One region of the Micromonospora sp. WMMA1976 genome, then DNA from elsewhere that is predicted to be linked to it. Evidence: riboswitches for the same ligand, from Rfam matches in the RefSeq annotation. Region 1 holds a riboswitch; the other holds the start of a gene.
What was found. Region 1 has a riboswitch for thiamine pyrophosphate ahead of thiE (thiamine phosphate synthase). Riboswitches for the same ligand answer to the same signal wherever they lie in the genome.

Region 1 (10,781 bases):
TCTTCTCCGCCGACCGGCTCGACCCGGGCACCGCCGTGCTGCTGCGCAAGGCCGACCTGCCGGCCGCCGACGTCACCGGCGCGCTGCTCGACATCGGCTGCGGCTTCGGCCCGATCACCTGCGTCCTCGCCACCGTCGCGCCGAAAGCCACCGTCTGGGCCGTGGACGTCAACGAGCGCGCCCGCGCCCTCACCACCGACAACGCGGTAAGGATCGGCGCCGCCGACCGGGTACGCGCCGTCGCGCCGGACGAACTGCCGGACGACGTCACCTTCACCCAGATCTGGTCCAACCCGCCGATCCACATCGGCAAGCCGGAACTGCACGCCCTGCTGCTGCGCTGGCTGCCCCGCCTCGCCCCGGACGGCGTGGCCTGGCTGGTCGTCGCCCGGCACCTCGGCGGCGACTCGCTGCACCGCTGGCTGGTCGAGCAGGGCTGGTCCGTCGAGCGGCACGCCAGCCAGAAGGGCTACCGGGTGCTGCGGGTCACCCGGTAATCCGGTGTCGTCCACCGACCCGGCTCGGGCAGGATGCCCGCGTGGGATACGTGGACGTGGCAGGAGTGGGGCACATCCTCCCGGACGGGCGTGAGCTGTTCAGTGACGTCTCGTTCCGGGTCGGTGAGGGTGCCAAGGTGGCGCTGGTCGGCCCGAACGGCGCCGGCAAGACCACGCTGCTGCGGATGGTCGCCGGTGACCTGCCGGTGAAGACCGGCGCGATCGCCCGCTCCGGTGGGCTGGGCGTGATGCGGCAGTTCATCGGCATGATCGGTGACGAGTCCACGCTCGCCGACCTCGCCCTGTCGCTGGCACCGCCGGCGCTGCGCGACGCCGGGCGGCGGCTCGCCGAGACCGAGGCGGCCATGCGGGCGGCCGAGGTGCGCGGCAAGTACAGCTCCGCCGCCGCCAAGACCCAGCTCGCGTACGCCGAGGCGCTGGCCGCCTGGGGTGAGACCGGCGGGTACGACGCGGAGGTCCTCTTCGACACCGTCGCCACCATCGTGCTGGACCTGCCGTGGGACAGCGCCCGGGAACGGCCGGTCCGCACGCTCTCCGGCGGCCAGCAGAAACGCTTCGCGCTGGAACTGCTGCTGCGCGGCCCGGACGAGGTGCTGCTGCTCGACGAGCCGGACAACTTCCTCGACGTACCCGGCAAACGTTGGCTGGAGGCGCGCCTGCGCGAGTCGGGCAAGTCCGTGCTGTACGTCTCGCACGACCGGGAACTGCTGGCGCAGACCGCCGACCGGGTCGTCGCGGTGGAGGGCGGCAGCGCCTGGGTGCACCCGGGCGGCTTCGCGAGCTGGCACTCCGCGCGGGTGGCCCGGCACGCCCGCCTCGACGAGCTGCGCAAACGCTGGGACGAGGAACACCAGAAGCTGCGCGAGCTGATGCTGATGTACAAGCAGAAGGCCGCGTACAACGACGGGATGGCGTCCCGCTACCAGGCCGCGCAGACCCGGTTGCGCAAGTTCGAGGAGGCCGGGCCGCCGCCCGTACCCCCGAAGGACCAGGACATCCGGATGCGCCTGACCGGCGGGCGGACCGGCAAGCGCGCGGTCATCGCCGAGCAACTGGAGCTGGACGGCCTGACGTACCCGTTCGACCTGGAACTCTGGTACGGCGACCGGGTCGCGGTGCTCGGCGCGAACGGCACCGGCAAGTCGCACTTCCTGCGCCTGCTGGCCCGGGGCGGCACCGACCCGGAGCCGGGAAACACCCCCGTCGACGGCGCCGGCGCCCTCGCACCTGTCGCGCACGGCGGCGTGGTGCGGCTCGGCGCGCGGGTCCGGCCCGGGCACTTCTCGCAGACCCACGACCGGCCGGAGCTGATGGCCAAGACACTCGTCGAGGTGCTGTGGCGCGGCGACGACCACCGGGCCGGCATGGACCGGCACGCGGCGATGGCGGCGCTGTCCCGGTACGAGCTCGCCGCTCAGGGCGACCAGCGGTTCGGCACGCTCTCCGGCGGGCAGCAGGCCCGCTTCCTGGTGCTGCTGCTGGAGCTGTCCGGGGCGACGCTGCTGCTGCTCGACGAGCCCACCGACAACCTCGACCTGGCCTCGGCCGAGGCGCTGGAGGCCGGGCTGACCGCGTTCGAGGGGACTGTGGTCGCTGTGACACACGACAGGTGGTTCACCCGTACCTTCGACCGGTTCGTGCTGTTCCGGGGCGACGGCGACGTGGTGGAGACGCCGGAGCCGGTCTGGGACGTGGGCTGATGATCGACCGGGAGCTGGCCGACCGGCTGTGCGCGGTGGACGGTGTGGTCGCGGTGGCCCTCGGCGGCAGCCGCGCCCGCGGCGACCACCGGCCCGACTCCGACTGGGACCTGGGCCTCTACTACCGGGGTACGCCGGACGTGGCCGGGCTGCGCGCGGTGGCCGCCTCGATCGCCGACGGGCCGGTGGACCTCACCGCACCGGGCGGCTGGGGACCGTGGGTCGACGGGGGCGGCTGGCTGCGTGTCGGCGGCGTCGCGGTGGACTGGATCTACCGCGACCTGGACCGGGTGCACCGGGTGTGGGCGGACTGCCGGGCCGGCCGTTACACGGTCGAGGCGCAGGCCGGGCACCCGCTCGGCTTCTACTCGCACGCGTACGCCGGGGAGGTGGCGCTCGGGCGGGTGCTCGGCGACCCGACCGGCGAGCTGACCGCGCTGCGGGCCGAGACCGTCGACTACCCGCCCGCGCTCGGCGCCGCGCTGGTCGCCGGCGGCTGGGAGACCGGGCTGCTGCTCGACGGCGCGGCCAAGGGCGCGGCCGGGGGCGACGCCGGCTACGTGGCGGGCTGCCTGTTCCGGGTGGTCGGCGTGCTGGTCCACGCGCTGCACGGCCGCGCCGGGCGGTGGCTCGTGAACGAGAAGGGCATGATCGCGTCCGCCGGACGCCTGCCGGGTGCGCCGCCGGACTTCGCCGAGCGGACGCAGGCGCTGCTGGGCGCGGTGGGGCGTACCCCGTCCGAGCTGGCGGCGACGATCGCCGCCGCCCGGACGCTGGCCGCCGAGGTGTTGCCGCTGCCCGGATGACACCCGGCAGCGGGCATAGGGTGGATCTCGTGAGTGAGATGACCTATCGCCGGCTGGGCGACTCCGGGCTCGTGGTGTCAGTGGTCGGTATCGGCTGCAACAACTTCGGCCGCAAACTCGACAGCGACGGCACCCGGGCGGTGGTGGACGCCGCGCTCGACGCCGGGATCAACTTCTTCGACACCGCCGACATCTACGGCGAGCCGCAGGGCGCCTCCGAGGAACTGCTCGGCCAGGCGCTCAAGGGCCGCCGCGACGACGTGGTGGTGGCCACCAAGTTCGGCATGGACATGAACGGCGCGAACGGGCCGGATCACGGTGCCCGGGGCGCCCGCCGCTACATCGCCCGCGCGGTCGAGGCGTCGCTGCGCCGGCTCGGCACCGACCACATCGACCTGTACCAGATGCACGAGCCGGACCCGGGCACCCCGATCGACGAGACGCTCGCCGCGCTGGACGACCTGGTGACCGCCGGCAAGGTGCGCTACCTCGGCAACTCCAACTTCGCCGGCTGGCAGATCGCCGACGCCGACTGGACCGCGTCGTCGCAGGGGCGTACCCGGTTCATCTCCGCGCAGAACCACTACTCGCTGGTCGAACGCGGGGTGGAGGACGAGGTGATCCCCGCCTGCGAGCGGTTCGGCCTCGGCATGCTGCCGTTCTTCCCGCTCGCCAACGGGCTGCTCACCGGTAAGTACAAGCGCGGCGAGGCGCCCCCAGCGGGCAGCCGCCTGGCCGGTGGCGGCCGGTACGCCGAGCGGCTGGCCGCCGCGCGCTGGGACGTCATCGAGGCGATCGAGGCGTACGCGGCCGAGCGCGGCATCACCATGCTCCAGGTGGCCATCGGTGGCCTGGCCGCCCGTCCCGCAGTCACCTCCGTGATCGCCGGCGCCACGACTCCGGCCCAGGTGAGCGCCAACGCCGAGGCCGGGACGTGGCAGCCGTCCGACGAGGACCTGGACGCCCTCGACGCCATCCTCTGACTGTCCGCGCCGGTGCAGGCGAGCCCGCTCGCGCGTCGGATCCGCCCGCGTGCTCGGTCCACCCGTGTTCGGTCCGCCCGCGCGTCGCAGGTGCGTCCGCTCGTCGTCGTGCGAGCGTCGGGGCTTGCCCCGCGCTGCGGGCGTGCGCCCACCGTGGCCGCCCGCGCGCGGAGACACCCATAACGTTCCACTCAGAGGCAGCGCTCACGATGGGTGGAACGGCATGGGTGTCAAAGGGGCCTTGAAACACCTATGGCGTTCCACTCGTCGCCAGATTCAGTCGCGAGTGGAACGCCATAGGTGTCTGCGGGCGGCCTTCCGACGCCCGTGGCGCCCGGCCCGGCCAGGCGGCGGGTGGCGGGCCGGGGTGGGGCGGAGCTGCGGGCGTGGGTCATGGTTTGCTGCGGTGGCGAGACGTTCGGCCAGGGCCTGGCGGACCAGGGCGACTGTGGCGTCGGGGCGGCGTAGCACGTCGTCGGCGGTGAACCGCAGCACCACCCACCCGGCCGCGCGGAGCGCGTTCAGGCGTGCCACGTCCCGCCGGAAGTGCGCCCGTTCGCGGTGGTGGTCGCCGTCGTACTCGACCGCGAGGCGGAGCGCCGGCCAGGCCAGGTCCACCCGGGCCACGAAACGTCCGCCGGCGCGTACCTCGTGCTGAGCGACGAGCGGGCCGAGGCCGGCGTCGAGCAGAAGCAGCCGCAACCGTGTCTCCATCGGGGACTCGCTCAACGGCTCGGCCAGCGCCAGCACCTCCCGCAGCAGCGGAGCACCCGGCCAGCGCGACCGGGCGGCGGCGTAGGCCCGCAGGCAGGGCAGCTTCACGACCCGGCGACGCAGCAACGCGTCGATGGCGACGAGCGCGTCGACGCGGGTGCCGTGGCGGCCCAGGTCGAACGCGGTGCGCAGCGGGGTGGTGACCGGCAGCCCGCCGACGAGGGTGTGGTCCCGCTCCGGCAGCGGCGACCGGACCACCCGCATCCGTGGGTGCGGTCGCAGTCGAGCAGCAGTCGGCAGCAGCACGCTGACCGGCGCGTCGCGGGTGAGCACGTCCGCGCCGAACAGCCACGCGGCGCTGCGTCCCGCCAGCACGGCACCCGTGGGCAGGCGCAACGCCACCGCCTCGCACCACATCCGATGGTCGCCGGCGCGGTATCCGTCCCGGTGCACGTACACGTCCGGCAGCAGGCGGATCCACGCCGGCCCGCGCAGCATCGTCCAGGTGAGCAGCCCTTCGGAGACGGCACTGCCGCCCCGGAACGGCACTGTCGCCAGGCGGCGCGGGACGCGGGCGGGAACGGACATCCGGGCAGCGTGTCGTGACGGGACGGTCACCCGCTGCCCCGATCCGGCGGACGGCTGGTGTCTGGGAAAAACCTCACCCGGGCTTCCGTACGGGCGGGAGGCGTCGTACGGTAGGCCGCAAGTGACCCACGGGAGCCCGGTGCGGACCGGGCTGAGAGGGGGGCTGGGAGCCCCCGACCGTCGAACCTGATCCGGGTAATGCCGGCGCAGGGAGGAGCGTTGCCGTGCTGTCCCTGGGACGACTGCATCTCATCACCGACACCCGGCCGGGGCGTGACCCGCTCGCCGTGCTGCGTGCCGCCCTGCCGGTGGCGGGCGCCGACCTCGTCGTGCAGGTGCGCGTGGAGGACGACGCCACCGACCGGCAGGCGTACGAGCTGGCGTGCCGCGTGACCGAGGCGTGCCGGCCGTACGGGGCGCGGTGCCTGGTCAACGACCGGCTGCACGTGGCGCTCGCGGTGGACGCCGCCGGTGGCCACGTCGGCGCGGACGACCTGCCGGTCGCAGCCGCGCGCCGGGTGCTCGGTCCGGACGCGGTGCTCGGCGCGACCGCCCGGGAGCCGGTAGGCGCCCGCGCGGCGGTGGACGCGGGAGCGAGCTACCTGGGCGTGGGCCCGTGCCACGCCACCACCACCAAGTCCGGCCTGCCGGACCCGATCGGCCCTGGCGGGGTACGTGCGGTCGCCGAGGCGGTGAGCGTGCCGGTGATCGCGATCGGCGGGGTGACCGCCGCGACCGTGCCGGCGCTGCGGGCCGCCGGGGCGTACGGGGTGGCGGTTGTCGGCGCGCTCAGCCTGGCCGCCGATCCCGCGCACGCCACCGCCGAGCTGCTGCTGGCGCTGACGCGATGAGCCCGGCCGACGTGGCGGTGGTGGGCGCCGGGCCGGTGGGACTCGCGATCGCGTGGCGGTGCGCGCAGCGCGGACTGCGCGTGGTAGTGCACGACGACCGGCCCGGGTCGGGCGCCTCGTCGGTGGCCGCCGGGATGCTGTCGCCGGTTGCCGAGGCGTACTTCGGTGAGCACGAACTCACCGCGCTGCTCGTCGAGTCGGCCGCCCGCTGGCCCGGCTTCGCCGCTGAGCTGACCGAGGCGAGCGGCGTCGACCTCGGCCACCGCACCGAGGGCACGCTCGTCGTCGGGCTCACCGCCGACGACCTGGCCGAGGCGGGGCGGCTGTGGTCGTACCAACGGGGGTTGGGACTGCCGATCACGCCGCTGCGCCCCTCGGAGCTGCGCGACCGCGAACCGGCGCTGGCGCCGCGCGTGCGCGGCGGCGCTGTCGCGCCCGGCGACCACCAGGTCGACCCGCGGCGGCTGGTCGCCGCGCTGCGCACGGCCGCCGAGCGCGCCGGGGTGGAGCTGCGCCCGGCCCGCGTCGGCGCGCTGTCCGAGCTGGACGCGCGGGTCACTGTGGTCGCGGCGGGCTGCGGCGCGGCGGCGCTGACCGGCCTGCCGGTCCGGCCGGTGAAGGGCCAGGTGCTGCGGCTGCGCGCGCCCGGTGGCGGTCCGCCGGGCTTCCGGCACGTGATCCGGGGGTACGCGGACAGCGAGTCGGTCTACCTGGTGCCCCGGGACAGCGGTGAGGTCGTGGTCGGGGCGACTGTGGAGGAGCGCGCGGACACCGCTGTCACCGCCGGTGGCGTGCTGACGCTGCTGCGCGCCGCCGCCGAACTGGTGCCGGAACTCGTCGAGTACGAAGTGGTGGAGGCAGTCGCCGGGCTGCGTCCGGGTACGCCGGACAACGCGCCGATCATCGGGCCGCTGCCCGGGCAGCCGGGCGTGCTCGCGGCGACCGGGCACCACCGGCACGGCATCGTGCTCACCCCGGTCACCGCCGACCTGGTCACCGAGCTGATCGTCACCGGCGAGCCGGATCCCGCGCTCGCCCCCTTCACCCCGGACCGCTTCGGGAAGGAGCGCACGTGGAACTGATCGTCAACGGCACCGGCCGGACGCTGCCCGAGGGCGTCACCGTCGCCGAGGTGGTCCGCACCGTCACCGACCGGGAGCGCGGGCTCGCCGTAGCGGTGAACGGCGAGGTGGTGCCGCGCGGCGGCTGGTCGGCGAGCGTCCTGCGCGACGGCGATCGCGTCGAGGTGCTCAGCGCCACCCAGGGCGGGTGAACGGCATGTCCACGCTGGAGATCGGCGGGGTCGCGTTCGGCTCCCGGCTCGTCCTCGGCACCGGCGGCGCGGCCAACCTGCACGTGCTGGAGCAGGCGATCCGCGCTTCCGGCACCGAGCTGGTGACGTTGGCGCTGCGCCGGGTGGACACCACACCCGGCGGGTCGGGCGGCCTGCTCGACCTGGTGGAGCGGTGCGGTGTACGGCTGCTGCCGAACACGGCCGGCTGCCGTACCGCGGTGGAGGCGGTGAAGACGGCGCACCTGGCCCGGGAGGCGTTCGACACCGACTGGGTGAAGCTGGAGGTGATCGGCGACGAGCGCACGCTCCTGCCCGACGGGGTGGAGCTGCTGCGCGCCGTCGAGGAACTGGTGGCCGACGGGTTCACCGTGCTGCCGTACACCTCGGACGATCCGGTGCTGGCGCGGCGGCTGGCCGACGTGGGCTGCGCGGCGGTGATGCCGGCCGGGTCGCCGATCGGTTCCGGGCTGGGCATCGGCAACCCCCACCACATCCGGCTGATCCGCGCGGCCGTGGACGTGCCGGTGGTGCTGGACGCGGGCATCGGCACCGCCTCCGACGCCGCGCTGGCGATGGAGCTGGGCTGCGACGCGGTGCTGCTGGCGAGCGCCGTGACCCGGGCCGCCGACCCGGTGGCGATGGCCACAGCGATGCGCTACGCGGTCGAGGCCGGGCGTCTGGCGTACGGCGCGGGCCGTATCGCCCGCCGCTTCCACGCCCTGGCCTCCACCCCGGATGAGGGACGGCCCGACCTGTGACCGCCTCACGCCTAGCGGATCTTGGTACGGATGCGCCCTCCGAGGGGCGGCCGCGTACCAAGATTCCGGGCGGGCCGAGCGGCGTCGTGCTGCTCACCGATCGGCGGGTTGCTCGGGGGGCGCTTGTCGACGTGGTGGCGGGGGCCGTGGGTGGGGGAGTGCGGTGGGTGGTGCTGCGGGAGAAGGATCTGCCGCGCGCCGAGCGCCTCGCGCTCGCCGCCGACCTGCGCGCGATCCTCGCCGAGGCGGGCGGCACGCTGATCGTGGCCGGCCCCGATCCGCTCGACGGGGACGCGGTGCACCTGCCCGCCGCCGGCCCGTACCCGCCGCCCGCCGTCGGGCTGGTCGGCCGCTCCTGCCACGACACCGCCGAGCTGGCCCGGCTCACCACCGAGCACTACGCGACGCTGTCCCCGGTCTACGAGACCAGGACGAAGCCCGGCTACGGCCCGCCCCTGCGGCCGACCGGACTCGCCGCCCTGGTGAAAGCCAGCCCGGTCCCGGGGCTCGCCCTCGGCGGCATCGAAACGGCAGCTCAGGTAGCGGCCTGCGTAGAGGCAGGCGCAACAGGAGTAGCAGTGCTCGGCGCAATCATGCGGGCGAACGACCCCGCCGAAACCGCCACCACGCTGGGCAGCGCCTTCCAGGAGGCGGCCACCCGTGTGGCGCGCACCCACCCCGCGCGATCCGACGAAGGCCCGCACGAGAAGGGCTGCGGCCGACCGTGACCACGGAGGGATCAAGCCTGACCGCCCGGAGTGGGCACGGTCGGCCGCAGCCCTCAACCGCAACCACCGGTGAAGGAAAGCAGTGACGCCGAAAACAGTTCTCAGCATCGCCGGCTCCGACTCCGGAGCGGGAGCGGGCATCCAGGCCGACCTCAAGACGTTCGCCGCGCTCGGGGCGTACGGCACGACAGTCCTCACCGCAGTCACCGCGCAGAGCACCAGGGGCGTGGACGCCGTCCTGCCGCTGCCGCCGCAATCGGTGCGCGACCAGATGGACAGCGTGCTCGGCGACTTCGACGTGCGCGCCGTGAAGACCGGGATGCTCGGCACCCCGGCGGTCGCCGATGCGGTGGCCGAGGCGGCAGGGGCCGGGCGCCTGCCGCACCTGGTCGTCGACCCGGTGCTGGTCGCCACGAGCGGGCACCGGCTCGGCGTGGTGGAGGCGGTCGAGCGGCTGCTGCCGTACGCGGAAGTGGCGACACCGAACTGCGCGGAGGCCGCGGCCCTCACCGGAGGCCCGGTGGGCACCGTCGAGGAGATGGTCGCGGCGGCCGAGGCGCTGGCGGCGCGCGGACCGGCGTTCGTGGTGGTGACCGGCGGCGACGTGGACGCCGACGGCGAGTCGGTCGACGTGCTCGCCGGCGGCGGGACGACCCGCCTGCTGCGCGCGCCCCGGGTGGACACCCGGCACAACCACGGCACCGGCTGTTCGTTCTCGGCCGCCGTCGCGGTCCGGCTCGCCGCGGGCGACGCGGTGCCGGTCGCGGTGGCCGCCGCCAAGGAGTACGTCACCCGCGCGCTGACCGGCGCGCGGACCTGGGAGCTGGGCGCGGGACGCGGCCCGCTGGACCACTTCGGCTGGTCCGCATGAGCGACAGGGAGGCTGTCATGCAGGCACGTCGCAAGGTGTACGTGGAAGGGTCACGCCCGGACATCCGGGTGCCGTTCGCCGAGGTGCCGCTGACCGGGGACAACCCGCCGGTACGGCTCTACGACACCTCCGGTCCCGGCTCCGACCCGGAGGTGGGGCTGCCCGCACTGCGCGGGCCGTGGATCGCCGAGCGCGGCGACGTGGCTCCGGTGCGCGGTGCCGGCACGCCGCTGGCCGGAACCCGTCCGACCCAGCTCGCGTACGCCCGGGCCGGAATCGTCACGCCGGAGATGGAGTTCGTGGCGATCCGCGAGTCGGTGTCGCCGGAGTTCGTGCGGGACGAGATCGCGGCCGGCCGGGCCGTGCTGCCGCTGAACGTGAACCACCCGGAGTGCGAGCCGGCCGTCATCGGCAAGGCGTTCCTGGTGAAGGTCAACGCCAACATCGGCACCTCGGCCGTCACCTCGTCGGTGGCCGAGGAGGTGGAGAAGCTGACCTGGGCCACCCGGTGGGGCGCGGACACCGTGATGGACCTGTCCACCGGCAAGCGCATCCACGAGACCCGCGAGGCGATCGTGCGGAACGCTCCGGTGCCGATCGGCACGGTGCCGATCTACCAGGCGCTGGAGAAGGTCGGCGGCGACCCGGTGAAGCTGAGCTGGGAGGTGTTCCGGGAGACGGTCATCGAGCAGGCGGAGCAGGGCGTCGACTACATGACCGTGCACGCCGGGGTGCTGCTGCCGTACGTGCCGCTGGCGGTGGACCGGGTCACCGGGATCGTGTCCCGGGGCGGCTCGATCATGGCGGCCTGGTGCCTGGCACACCACGAGGAGAACTTCCTCTACACGAACTTCCGGGAGCTGTGTTCGCTGCTCGCGAAGTACGACGTGACGTTCTCCCTCGGTGACGGCCTGCGCCCCGGTTCCATCGCGGATGCCAACGACGAGGCGCAGTTCGCCGAGCTGCGCAC
Region 2 (10,781 bases), 690 kb from region 1:
GCCGGCACCGGGGTCTGGGTGGCCGCCACCGCCGACACCGCGCCCGGCGCGTCGGTGGTGCTCGTCGCGATCGGCTCGTTCCTGCTGGTCGCGCTCGCGGCGGCCGGTGTGCGGGCGCTGCGGCGGCGGGTGCGGGCCGACCGGGCCACGCCCCCGCCCGAGCCGGTCGAGCACGAGGTGCTGCTGCGGTGAGGCCCTGCCCGCCGGCGCAGCTGGGATTGGTTACCGTTACAGGGTGACCGGCACGAACGGGTACGACGCCTTCGAGGGTGCGGGTGACCTGCTGCGCGCGCTCTCGGCCCCGATCCGGCTCGCGATCGTCAGCGAGCTGGCCGAGGGCGAGCGCTGCGTGCACGAGCTGGTCGAGAAGCTCGGTGCGCCGCAGCCGCTGGTCTCCCAGCACCTGCGGGTGCTGCGCGGCGCCGGGGTGGTGCGCGGGTCGCGGCGCGGCCGGGAGATCGCGTACGCGCTGGTCGACGACCACGTCGCGCACATCGTGGCGGACGCCGTCAGTCACGCCGGTGAAGGGTCGCACTGAGCGGGAAATCGGCCAGGTGCCGACGCGCCCGCGCCGTGGGACGCTGTCCGGCGTGAAGATCTACGCCGACCGTTTTCCCACCGCCGTCCGCCAGTTCCTCACCGACCTGCTCGTGGTCGTCTGGGTGTACGCGGCGATCCGCTTCGCGCTGTGGCTGCACGACGTGGTCGAGAAGCTCGCCGTACCCGGGCAGAAGCTGGAGGGGGCCGGCGGTGGTCTCGCCGACAACCTGGCCGACGCCGGCGGCAAGGTCGGCCGGGTGCCGATCGTCGGCGACGAGCTGACCGCGCCGTTCACCCGTGCCGCCGACGCCGCCCGCGCGGTCGCCGAGGCGGGCCGCGACCAGCAGGAGCTGGTCGGGCAGCTCGCGCTCGGGCTGACCGTCGCGGTGCTGGTGTTCCCGCTCGGCCTGGTGCTGTTCGGCTGGCTGCCGCTGCGCCTGCGCTGGATGCGCCGGGCCGGCGCGGCGAAGGCCCTGGCGGGCGTCCCGGCCGGCCGGGACCTGCTGGCGCTGCGCGCACTGGCGGGTCAGCCGCTGTCGAAGCTGACCCGGATCGCGCCCGACGTCGCCGAGGCGTGGCGGCGCGGCGACGACGCGACTGTCGACGCGCTCGCCGCGCTGGAGCTGCGCGAACTGGGGCTGCGCGGCGGCCGGTAAGGTGTGCGGGTGCTGTACTTCCTGATCGTCGTCGCCGTGCTGCTGCTCGGGTACGCGGCCGTGCTGGTGAGTTTCGTCCGCAAGGGCCGCAAGATCCCGCCGTCGGCGTACCTGGTGCTGGCCGGGCTCAACGGCCTGATCCTGGCCGGCGTCCTGGCCTGGGCGATCGCGCGCTGACCGCCCGCGGCGGCCGTCCGGGTGGGACGACCGCCGGGCGGGCGGGGCGGGGTCAGCCGGCGGGCGGGATGCGACGGCGGACGTCCTGCTCGGTGGACGCCCCCGGTTCCCAGCGGGCCACCCAGGGCAGGTCGGCGGGCGGGGTGACGACACCCTCCTCCACCGAGGCGTACCGGCCGGCGACGATCCGCTTGGCGGCGGCCACGTCGACCGAGTCGGTGTTCGACCACAGGCCGGTGAACAGCTCGTCGACGCGCAGCCGCGCCTGACGGCAGAACAGGTCGGCCAGCTCGACGTTCTCCGGGTGCGCGTCCCGCTCGGCGTAGGCCCGGACGCAGACCGCGCTCATCGCGAACAGCTCCGCGCCGATGTCCACCACCCGGCCGAGGAACGCCTGCTTGCGCTCCATCTTCCCCTGCCAGCGGGACATCGCGTAGAACGTCGACCGGGCCAGCTTGCGGGAGGTCCGCTCGACGTGGCGCAGGTGCCCGGCCAGCGGCCCGAACTCCTGGTACGCCCCGGGCGTCTGCCCCTTGCCGACGGCGAGCGTGGGCAGCCACTTCGCGTAGAAGGCGCCGGCCCGCGCGCCCGCCTTCGCCTTGCGGCCCAGCCCCGCGTCCGGGTCGATGATGTCGCCCGCGACGGACAGGTGCGCGTCGACCGCCTCGCGGGCGATCAACAGGTGCATGATCTCGGTGGAGCCCTCGAAGATCCGGTTGATCCGCAGGTCGCGCAGGAGCTGCTCGACGGCGGCCGGCCGTTCCCCGCGAGCGGCGAGCGAGTCGGCCGTCTCGTAGCCGCGGCCACCGCGGATCTGGATCAGCTCGTCGGCGATCCGCCAGGCCATCTCGCTGGCGTAGAGCTTGACCAGCGCCGCCTCGATCCGGATGTCGTTGCGGTCGTCGTCGGCGAGCATGCAGGACAGGTCGAGCATCGACTCCATGCCGTACGTGGTGGCGGCGATGAAGGACAGCTTCTTCGCCACCGCCTCGTGCTCGCCCACCGGGCGGCCCCACTGGACCCGGTCCGCCGCCCACTCGCGGGCCACGTTGAGCGCCCACTTGCCGGCGCCGACGCACATGGCCGGCAGCGAGAGCCGGCCGGTGTTCAACGTGGTCAGCGCGATCTTCAGGCCCTTGCCCTCGCCGCCGATCACGTTCTCCTTCGGCACGAACACGTCGTGGAACCGGGTGAGGCTGTTCTCCAGGCCGCGCAGCCCGACGAAGGAGTTGCGCCGCTCCACGGTGATGCCGTCGCTGTCGCCCTCCACCACGAACGCGGTGATGCCGCCGCGCCGCCCCTCACCGGCCGGCACCCGGGCCATCACCACCAGCAGCGTGGCGAGCGTGCCGTTGGTGGCCCAGAGCTTCACCCCGTTGAGCCGGTAGCCGGTGCCGTCGGCGGTGGGCTCGGCGGTGGTGGCGAGCCGGGCCGGGTCTGAGCCGACGTCCGGTTCGGTGAGCAGGAACGCGGAGACCTCACCGGCGGCGAGCCGGGGCAGGAACCGATCCTTCTGCTCGGGCGTGCCGAACATCTTCAGCGGCTGCGGCACGCCGATCGACTGGTGTGCGGAGAGCAGCGCGCTGACCGCCGGGTTCACCGAGCCGACGAGCATCAGCGCCCGGCAGTAGTGCAGGTTGCTCAGGCCGAGCCCGCCGTACTTCCGGTCGATCTTCATGCCGAACGTGCCGAGCCCGGCCAGGCCGTGGAACACCTCGTCGGGGATGCGCGCGTCCCGCTCGATCGCCTCGCCGTCCACCTCGGACGTCAGGTAAGCGCGCAGCGCGCCGAGGAACTCGTCGGCGCGGGCCACCTCGGCCGGGTCGGGGCGGGGCCACGGGTCGATCAGGTCGAGCCGGAACCGGCCGAGGAACAGTTCCTTGCCGAAGCTGGGCCGGTCCCAGGCCGACTCGCGGGCCGCCTCGGCGACCTGGCGGGCCTCCTTCTCGGAGACCTGGCCCGCCTCGGTGGGCAGCGGCCCCGCGCCGTCCGGTGACTCGGGCCGGCTGTTCTGGGTCGTGGTCACGGCTGCCTCCTCGTCGGTCCGGCTGCGTCGACACGTGCGACGAAAACGACGCTACCCCCGGGTGTTACCCAGGGGTAGCGCTGCGTGCACGTCCGATTTGGCGGACCGTCAGTCGGTCAGCGACTGAGGGCTGTCGTCCTCGTCGTCGATGTCGTCCTCACCCCAGTTGCGCCTGCTGAACGGCAGGATCGCCCAGAAGATCAGGAACCACACGCCGGTGAGCGCGCTGAGCAGGAACGCGATCGGCCGGTCCAGCACGAAGTCGGTGACCAGCAGGACCGAGCTGACCATCGCGATCAGCATGAAGAACAGGCCGCCGGTGGCCATCCGGTGGGCGAACCGGACCAGCTCCGGCTTACGCCCCTGCCGGAACAGCGCCCGGTGGAACGCGACCGGAGAGATGATCATCGCGGCGGACGCGGCGGCGGTCAGCAGCGCCAGGATGTAGACGTCGCGCTGGAACTCCGTGGTCCGGCCGAACCCGTTGCTGAACGGCAGCGTCAGCAGGAAGGCGAAGAGGATCTGCACGCCTGTCTGCGCGACCCGCAGCTCCTGCAACAGATCGGCGAAGTTGCGCTGCCAGCGCTGCTTCTCGGATTCCTTTGACACTCGCGGACCTCCCCGGGAGACGGCACGGCCGGCGGGTGAACGCCCACCGGCAGGAGCGCCTGTGCCCCGTACGGCTGATCACGAAACCGGTTCAGGATCCCCGGCGGATGCGGCCCGCGTACCGTGCCTCCAGCTCGGCGTTGTGCTCGTCGCCGCCGGTGATGTTCGCGGACAGGTAGACCGGCGGGCGCTGCCCCGCCGCGACCAGCCGGGCCACCACCTCGGTGACGATCTGCTGGGCCAGCAGCGCGGCAGTGATCGAGGAGACCGCGCCGACCGCGCCGCCGCCGGGTAGCGGCAGCGTGGCGTCGCCGTACGGGGCACCGTTGTCCAGCACCACGTCGGCGAAGTCGGCGAGCTTGCGGCCGGACGGGTGCCGCGAGGTCATCCGCGCCGAGTGCTGCGCGGAGGTGATCGCCACCAGGCCGTGCCCGCGTTCCTTCACGACGGACGCGAACTCGACCATCGCCCCGTTCACGCCCGAGTTCGAGGCCAGCACGAACACGTCCTGCGGCCGGATCGGCGCCAGCTCGTAGAGGCGGTGCGCCACCGCCGGATCGCGTTCCAGCTTCGGGCCGAGCACGTCGGCCGGGTCGCCGCCGACCAGCACCAGGTCACGCAGCGCGATCCGGTTGGTGGGCACCAGGCCGCCGGCCCGCCCGGCGATCTCCATGGCCAGCGCCTCGGAGTGCCCGGTGCCGAACGCGTGCACCACCCCGTCGGCCTGCAGTGCCGCCGCGATCAGGTCGGCCGCTTCGGCGACGTTCTGCCGCTGCTCGGCGGCGACCCGGCCGATCGTCTCGGTCACCACCGCCAGGTACGCCTCGGCGCTCACCGTCATGCCTCCTCCGTTCCTGCGCACCGGGCGAGGATCGCCTCGGCCAGCGGGCCGGGCGCCTCGTCCGGGATCCAGTGGCTGACGCAGGACAGCGTCACGAACCGGTAGTCACCGGTGACGTGCGCCGCGCACGCCTGCGCGGCCGTCCGGCCGATCGCCACGTCCTTGTCGCTCCAGACGAACGTAGTAGGCACCCCGACCGGCGCGACCGCCTTCATGTCCGCCCCGGTCATCGCGCGGTACCAGTTCAGCGCCGCCGTCAACGCGCCCGGCTCGCGCATCGGCTCGGCGTACCGGGCGACCGCTTCGGCGTCGCCCACGCCGCTCAGCAGCTTGCGCAGCGTGGCGCCGTTCCACGCCAGCAGCACCTTCTCCGCCGTACCGGGCTTGCGGAACAACGCGATGTACGCGGACTTGACCTTCTGCCGGGGGTCGGTGGCGAGCGCGTGGCCCATCGCGGACGGGTGCGGCACCGACACCGCGGTCAGCGTCCGCACCCGGTCCGGGTGCGCCGCCGCCAGGCCCCACGCCACGATCGCGCCCCAGTCGTGGCCGACCACGTGGGCGCGAGTCACCCCGAGCGCGTCGAGCACCGCGGCCGCGTCGGCCACCAGCTCCGGAATCCGGTACGCCCCGACGTCGGCCGGACGCGCGCCGGGCGAGTAGCCGCGCTGGTCGAGCGCGTACGTGCGCAGCCCGGCGGCGTGCAGCGCGGGCGTGACCGCGTCCCACTCACCGGAGTGCTGCGGGAAGCCGTGCAGCAGCAGGACGGGATCACCGCCCTCGGGGCCGCCGGCGCGTACCTCGAACGTCAGTCCCCGCGCATCCACCAGCATGATCGCCACCATACCGACACTCGCCCTGCTGGGCCGGGGGCCGTGGTCGGTGCTAGCGTCTGCGACGAGACAACTTCACATCCGACAGGGGAGCGCACAGCGCTGAGAGTGCGGGCCGGTGCCCGCAGACCCTCGAACCTGATCTGGGTAATGCCAGCGCAGGGAGTTCGGTCGACCTCCAGCCGCGTCGCCGTCCGGTGACCACCGGGCGCGGCGTGCGTCTTCTCCTGGTTCACCTCGACGAACTGGGAGCCAACCGTGAACCGTACCGACAGCAACCGCTGGCGTACCGTCGACATCGTCGTCGCCTCGGTCATCGCCGTCGCCTTCGGCGTCGTCTTCTGGGCCTGGGGCCTGCTCTGGAGCGCCACCGACGCGGCGTTCGCGTTCTTCCCGCCGGCACAGGCCGTGCTCTACGGCGTGTGGCTGATCCCGGCGGTGCTCGCCGGCCTGATCATCCGCAAGCCGGGCGCTGCGCTGTACTGCGAGACCGTGGCCGCGATCATCTCCGCCCTGCTGGGCAGCCAGTGGGCGAGCATCGTGATCCTCCAGGGCCTGATGCAGGGCATCGGCGCCGAGCTGGCCTTCGCCGCGTTCCGGTACCGCTCGTTCCGACTGCCGGTGGCGGTGCTGGCCGGTGCGCTGACCGGTCTCGGCGCGGCGATCTTCGACTTCGTCTACTGGAACAAGGCGTTCGACTTCGCCTCCTACCGCCTCCCGTACGCGCTGATCACGATTGTCAGCGCCACGATCGTCGCCGGTCTGGGCGCGCACGTCCTCACCCGCGCGCTGGCGAACACCGGCGTCCTGGACCGCTTCCCCGCCGGCCGGGATCGCGCCCTGGTCTGAGGCTCGCCTCGCACCGCCCCGGTGATCAAGGAGTTTGCGTCCGCCGGGCACGGTTTCCCGGACGCGAACTCCTTGATCACGCAGGCTGGGCCGGGAGAGGGGGTGGGTGGGCGGTGAGCGGGGTGGTACTGCGGGGGTTCGGGTGGCGGCACGGGGGACGGAAACGCTGGGCTCTGCGCGGGGTGGATCTGCGCGTGGAGAGCGGCGAGCGGGTGCTGCTGCTCGGACCCTCCGGCGCCGGCAAGAGCACGCTGCTGGCGGCGCTGGCCGGGCTGCTGCCGGAGGACTCCGGCGAGCAGGAGGGAACCGTCGAGATCGACGGGCTGGACCCGCGCAAGGCCCGCGAGCGCGTCGGCATCGTCTTCCAGGACCCGGTATCCCAACTCGTCATGGCCCGCTCCGGTGACGACGTGGCGTTCGGGCTGGAGAACCGTGGCGTACCCGCCGGGGAGATCTGGCCCCGCGTCGACGAGGCGCTGCACCGGGTCGGCTTCCCGTACGACAGGGACCGCCCCACCGCCGCGCTCAGCGGCGGCGAGCAGCAGCGGCTCGCGCTGGCCGGCACGCTCGCGCTGCGCCCCGGGCTGCTGCTGCTCGACGAGCCTACCGCCAACCTCGACCCGGCCGGCGCCGGCCTGATCCGCCGGGCCGTCGCGAATGCGCTCGACCCGGACACCACGATGGTCCTGGTCGAGCACCGGGTCACCGAGGCGCTGCCGCTTGTCGACCGCGTCGTGGTGCTGGAACCCGGCGGCGGGGTCCGCGCCGACGGGGCGCCCGACGCGGTCTTCGCCGCGCACGGCGAGGCGCTGGCCGCCGCCGGGGTCTGGGTACCCGGGCACGTCGCGCCGCCCCGGCACGCCACCACGCCGCCCGGCGACGTGCTGCTCACCGCGGAGCGGCTCGGCCTGCCGCCGCGGCTCGACCCCACCGATCTTCGGGTACGCGCCGGCGAGGCGCTCGCCGTCCTCGGCCCCAACGGGGCCGGCAAGTCCACACTGGCACTGCTCCTGGGCGGCCTGCTGAAGCCCGGCACGGGCGCCGTCACCGCGTCGGCGGAACTCGCCGGGCGGGACGCACGTACTCCCCCGCACCGCTGGCGGGCACCCGCGCTGGTACGCCGGATCGGTTCGGTGTTCCAGGACCCGGAACACCAGTTCGTCACCGCCACTGTGCGCGACGAACTGGCGCTCGGCCCGCGCCGCACCGGCCGGCCCGAGTCGGCGGTCACCGCCACCGTCGACGAGCTGCTGCACCGGTTGCGGCTGGACCGGCTGGCCGGCGCCAACCCGTACACCCTCTCGGGTGGGGAGGCGCGGCGGCTGAGCGTGGCGACGGCCCTGGCCACCGCGCCCCGCCTGCTGATCTGCGACGAGCCCACGTTCGGCCAGGACCGGCGGACCTGGCTGGAGCTGGTCGACCTGCTCGCCGAGCTGCGCGACGCCGGGCACGGCGTGGTCACGGTGACCCACGACGAGGACTTCGTCGCCGCGCTGGCCGACCGGACGCTCACCCTGCCCCGCTCCCCCGACGGGGTGGTCGCGTGATCGGCCTCGAACCGGTCGCCGCACCCGGCGCACCGCTGGCCCGGCGCAACCCGGTGGCGAAGCTGGCCGCCGCCGTGGTCTTCACGCTGATCCTGGTGGCGACGCTCGACCCGGTGGCCCCGGCCGTCGCCATCGCCGTCGAACTCGCGGTGCTCCCGCTGTTCGGCGTCCGCTACCGGGTGCTCGCCCGCCGGGCCTGGCCGCTGCTCGCCGGTGCCGTGGGCATCCTCGTCACGCTTGTGCTCTTCGCGGCCGACCGCTCCGGCCGTGTCCTGCTCGAAGCCGGCCCGGTGCTGGTCACCGAGGGGGTGCTCGTCACCGCGCTGGGCCTCGTGCTGCGGATGCTCGCCGTGGCGCTACCAGGCATCGTCGTGTTCGCCACCACCGACCCGACCGACCTGGCCGATGCGCTGATCCAGAACGCGAAGACGCCCGCCCGGTTCGCCATCGGGGCGCTCGCCGCGTTCCGGATGGTGCCGCTGCTGGAACAGGAGTGGCGGATGATCAGCATGGCCCGCCGGGCCCGCGGCGTGGACGCCGGCCGCAACCCGGTGGCGAAGCTGCGGCTGTTCGCGTCCACCGCGTTCACGCTGCTGGTGGGCGCCATCCGGCGGGGTACCCGGCTGGCCGTGGCGATGGACGCGCGGGGCTTCGACGCGGGTACGCCGCGCACCGTGGCCCGCCCGCAGCGCTTCACCCGCGCCGACGCGCTGCTCGTCGCGGGCGCCGCCCTGCTGGCAGCCGGCGCCCTGGCCACAAGCATCGCCCTGGGCACCTTCCGCCCCTTGATCGGCTGACCCCGAGCCCAGTCCCCGCCCAGCGCCCCGCCCCCCGCCCCGCCCCGTTGATCATGAAGTTGACGGTACCGGTTGCCCGTTTTGTCGCCGCCAACCTCATGATCAGCCAGGGTCGGGCGAGATCTTGGTACGGAAGGGCCCCTATGGGGGCCGGAATCTTCCAAGATCTTCGGGGATGCTCGGGCAGGCCCCGGATGAGGGGGCCTGCCCGGTGGGCGGGCTGTCGGTCAGCTGCGGCGGAAGGCGTAGAACCGGGTCTGGCCGGCGCGCTGGCTCCGCCCGGTGAACCGGGCCTGCTGCCCTGCCGGTGGACCCGATCTGGGCGGCGTCGCGGATGCGCCCGGCAGGACCGGGGTCTCCGGAGACTCCGAGGGCGACACCGTCGGCGCAGCCAGGACTGGCGACACCGCATCCGGGGACACGGCGGGCGCCGCCGGCTCGGTGGGAAGCACCACCGGGGACACGGACGCCAACGGCTCGGTGGGGAGCACCACCGCGGGTGGCGTCTCCATGAGCGCGTCGAGGTTCGGCGTGGTCACCTGCGGCGACGACTGCTTGCGGGACTTCTTCGGATTGCGCTTCGCGGGCATTCGCGGGCCTCCTGTCGTGCGGGCGCGCCGACCGGGACGCGCCGAGCGAGGGCTCCGGTGCGTTCCGATCACGACAGACACCGCGACCGACGGTGGCGGGGAAGGAATGCGGACGCCCGGAGCAGGACGGGTCCACGGCACTGGCGGCGGTGGACCGGGCTCGGAGGTGGGGCGTCACATACGCATGCGGCAACGCTACCCCGCCACCGGACGCCCCGCACCCGAATTAACGCAAGGACGCACGGCCACGCCTCGGTCACGCCCTGTCGACGTCCCCGCCCGCTCCCCCGGCGACCGCGATACGGTCGCAGCACGGCAGCACGAACGAGAGGTGGCGGTACGCATGGCAGAGCAGGCGACGGCGCAGATCGGGGTCACCGGTCTGGCGGTGATGGGCCGCAACCTGGCCCGGAACCTGGCCCGCAACGGCTTCGCCGTGGCGGTGCACAACCGGTCGCCGGAACGTACCCGCAGCCTGGTCGCGGAGCACGGCGACGAGGGCACGTTCGTGCCGTCGGAGTCGCTCGCGGACTTCGTCGGCTCGCTGGAGCGGCCCCGCGCGGTGATCGTGATGGTGAAGGCCGGCGCGCCCACCGACGCGGTGATCGACGAGCTGATCCCGCTGCTGGAGGAGGGCGACATCGTCGTCGACTGCGGCAACGCGCACTTCGCCGACACCCGCCGCCGGGAGGAGGCGCTGCGCGAGCACGGGCTGCACTTCGTCGGCACCGGTGTGTCCGGCGGCGAGGAGGGCGCGCTGCTCGGCCCGAGCATCATGCCCGGCGGGTCGGCCGAGTCGTACCGCAAGCTCGGGCCGATCTTCGAGAAGATCGCCGCGCAGGTGGACGGCGAGCCCTGCTGCCGGCACATCGGGCCGGACGGCGCGGGCCACTTCGTGAAGATGGTGCACAACGGCATCGAGTACGCCGACATGCAGCTCATCGCCGAGGCGTACGACCTGTTGCGGGCCGGTCTGTCGGCGAGCCCGGCGGAGATCGCGGAGATCTTCCGGGAGTGGAACGGCGGCGAGCTGGGGTCGTTCCTCATCGAGATCACCGCCGACGTGCTCGGCCACACCGACGCGGCCACCGGCCAGCCGTTCGTGGACATCGTGCTCGACCAGGCCGAGCAGAAGGGCACCGGCCGCTGGACCGTGCAGAGCGCGCTGGACCTCGGCATCCCGATCACCGGCATCGCCGAGGCCACGTTCGCCCGGTCGCTGTCCGGTCACGCCGACCAGCGCGAGGCCGCCCGCCGGGTGTTCGCCGACGCGGGCGACAAGTGGCAGGTGGACGACCGGGACGCGTTCGTCGAGG

Region 2: another riboswitch for thiamine pyrophosphate. It lies ahead of O7546_RS21865 (ECF transporter S component); the one in region 1 lies ahead of thiE (thiamine phosphate synthase).

The regions. Positions count from the first base shown of each region.
Region 1 is NZ_CP114912.1:5,458,534-5,469,314, reverse strand. It holds gene O7546_RS25090 (methyltransferase) at 1-497, shown strand, start outside; gene O7546_RS25085 (ATP-binding cassette domain-containing protein) at 539-2,218, shown strand; gene O7546_RS25080 (nucleotidyltransferase domain-containing protein) at 2,218-3,024, shown strand; gene O7546_RS25075 (aldo/keto reductase) at 3,045-4,007, shown strand; gene O7546_RS25070 (DUF559 domain-containing protein) at 4,284-5,309, opposite strand; TPP riboswitch at 5,428-5,539, shown strand; gene thiE (thiamine phosphate synthase) at 5,534-6,160, shown strand; gene thiO (glycine oxidase ThiO) at 6,157-7,242, shown strand; gene thiS (sulfur carrier protein ThiS) at 7,233-7,433, shown strand; gene O7546_RS25050 (thiazole synthase) at 7,430-8,212, shown strand; gene O7546_RS25045 (thiamine phosphate synthase) at 8,275-8,940, shown strand; gene thiD (bifunctional hydroxymethylpyrimidine kinase/phosphomethylpyrimidine kinase) at 9,023-9,811, shown strand; gene thiC (phosphomethylpyrimidine synthase ThiC) at 9,829-10,781, shown strand, end outside.
Region 2 is NZ_CP114912.1:4,770,665-4,781,445, forward strand. It holds gene O7546_RS21825 (metal ABC transporter permease) at 1-192, shown strand, start outside; gene O7546_RS21830 (metalloregulator ArsR/SmtB family transcription factor) at 236-538, shown strand; gene O7546_RS21835 (hypothetical protein) at 591-1,196, shown strand; gene O7546_RS21840 (hypothetical protein) at 1,206-1,373, shown strand; gene O7546_RS21845 (acyl-CoA dehydrogenase family protein) at 1,426-3,399, opposite strand; gene O7546_RS21850 (DUF6328 family protein) at 3,508-4,008, opposite strand; gene O7546_RS21855 (SIS domain-containing protein) at 4,100-4,849, opposite strand; gene O7546_RS21860 (alpha/beta hydrolase) at 4,846-5,682, opposite strand; TPP riboswitch at 5,759-5,865, shown strand; gene O7546_RS21865 (ECF transporter S component) at 5,941-6,531, shown strand; gene O7546_RS21870 (ABC transporter ATP-binding protein) at 6,645-8,078, shown strand; gene O7546_RS21875 (energy-coupling factor transporter transmembrane component T) at 8,075-8,875, shown strand; gene O7546_RS21880 (hypothetical protein) at 9,103-9,465, opposite strand; gene gndA (NADP-dependent phosphogluconate dehydrogenase) at 9,809-10,781, shown strand, end outside.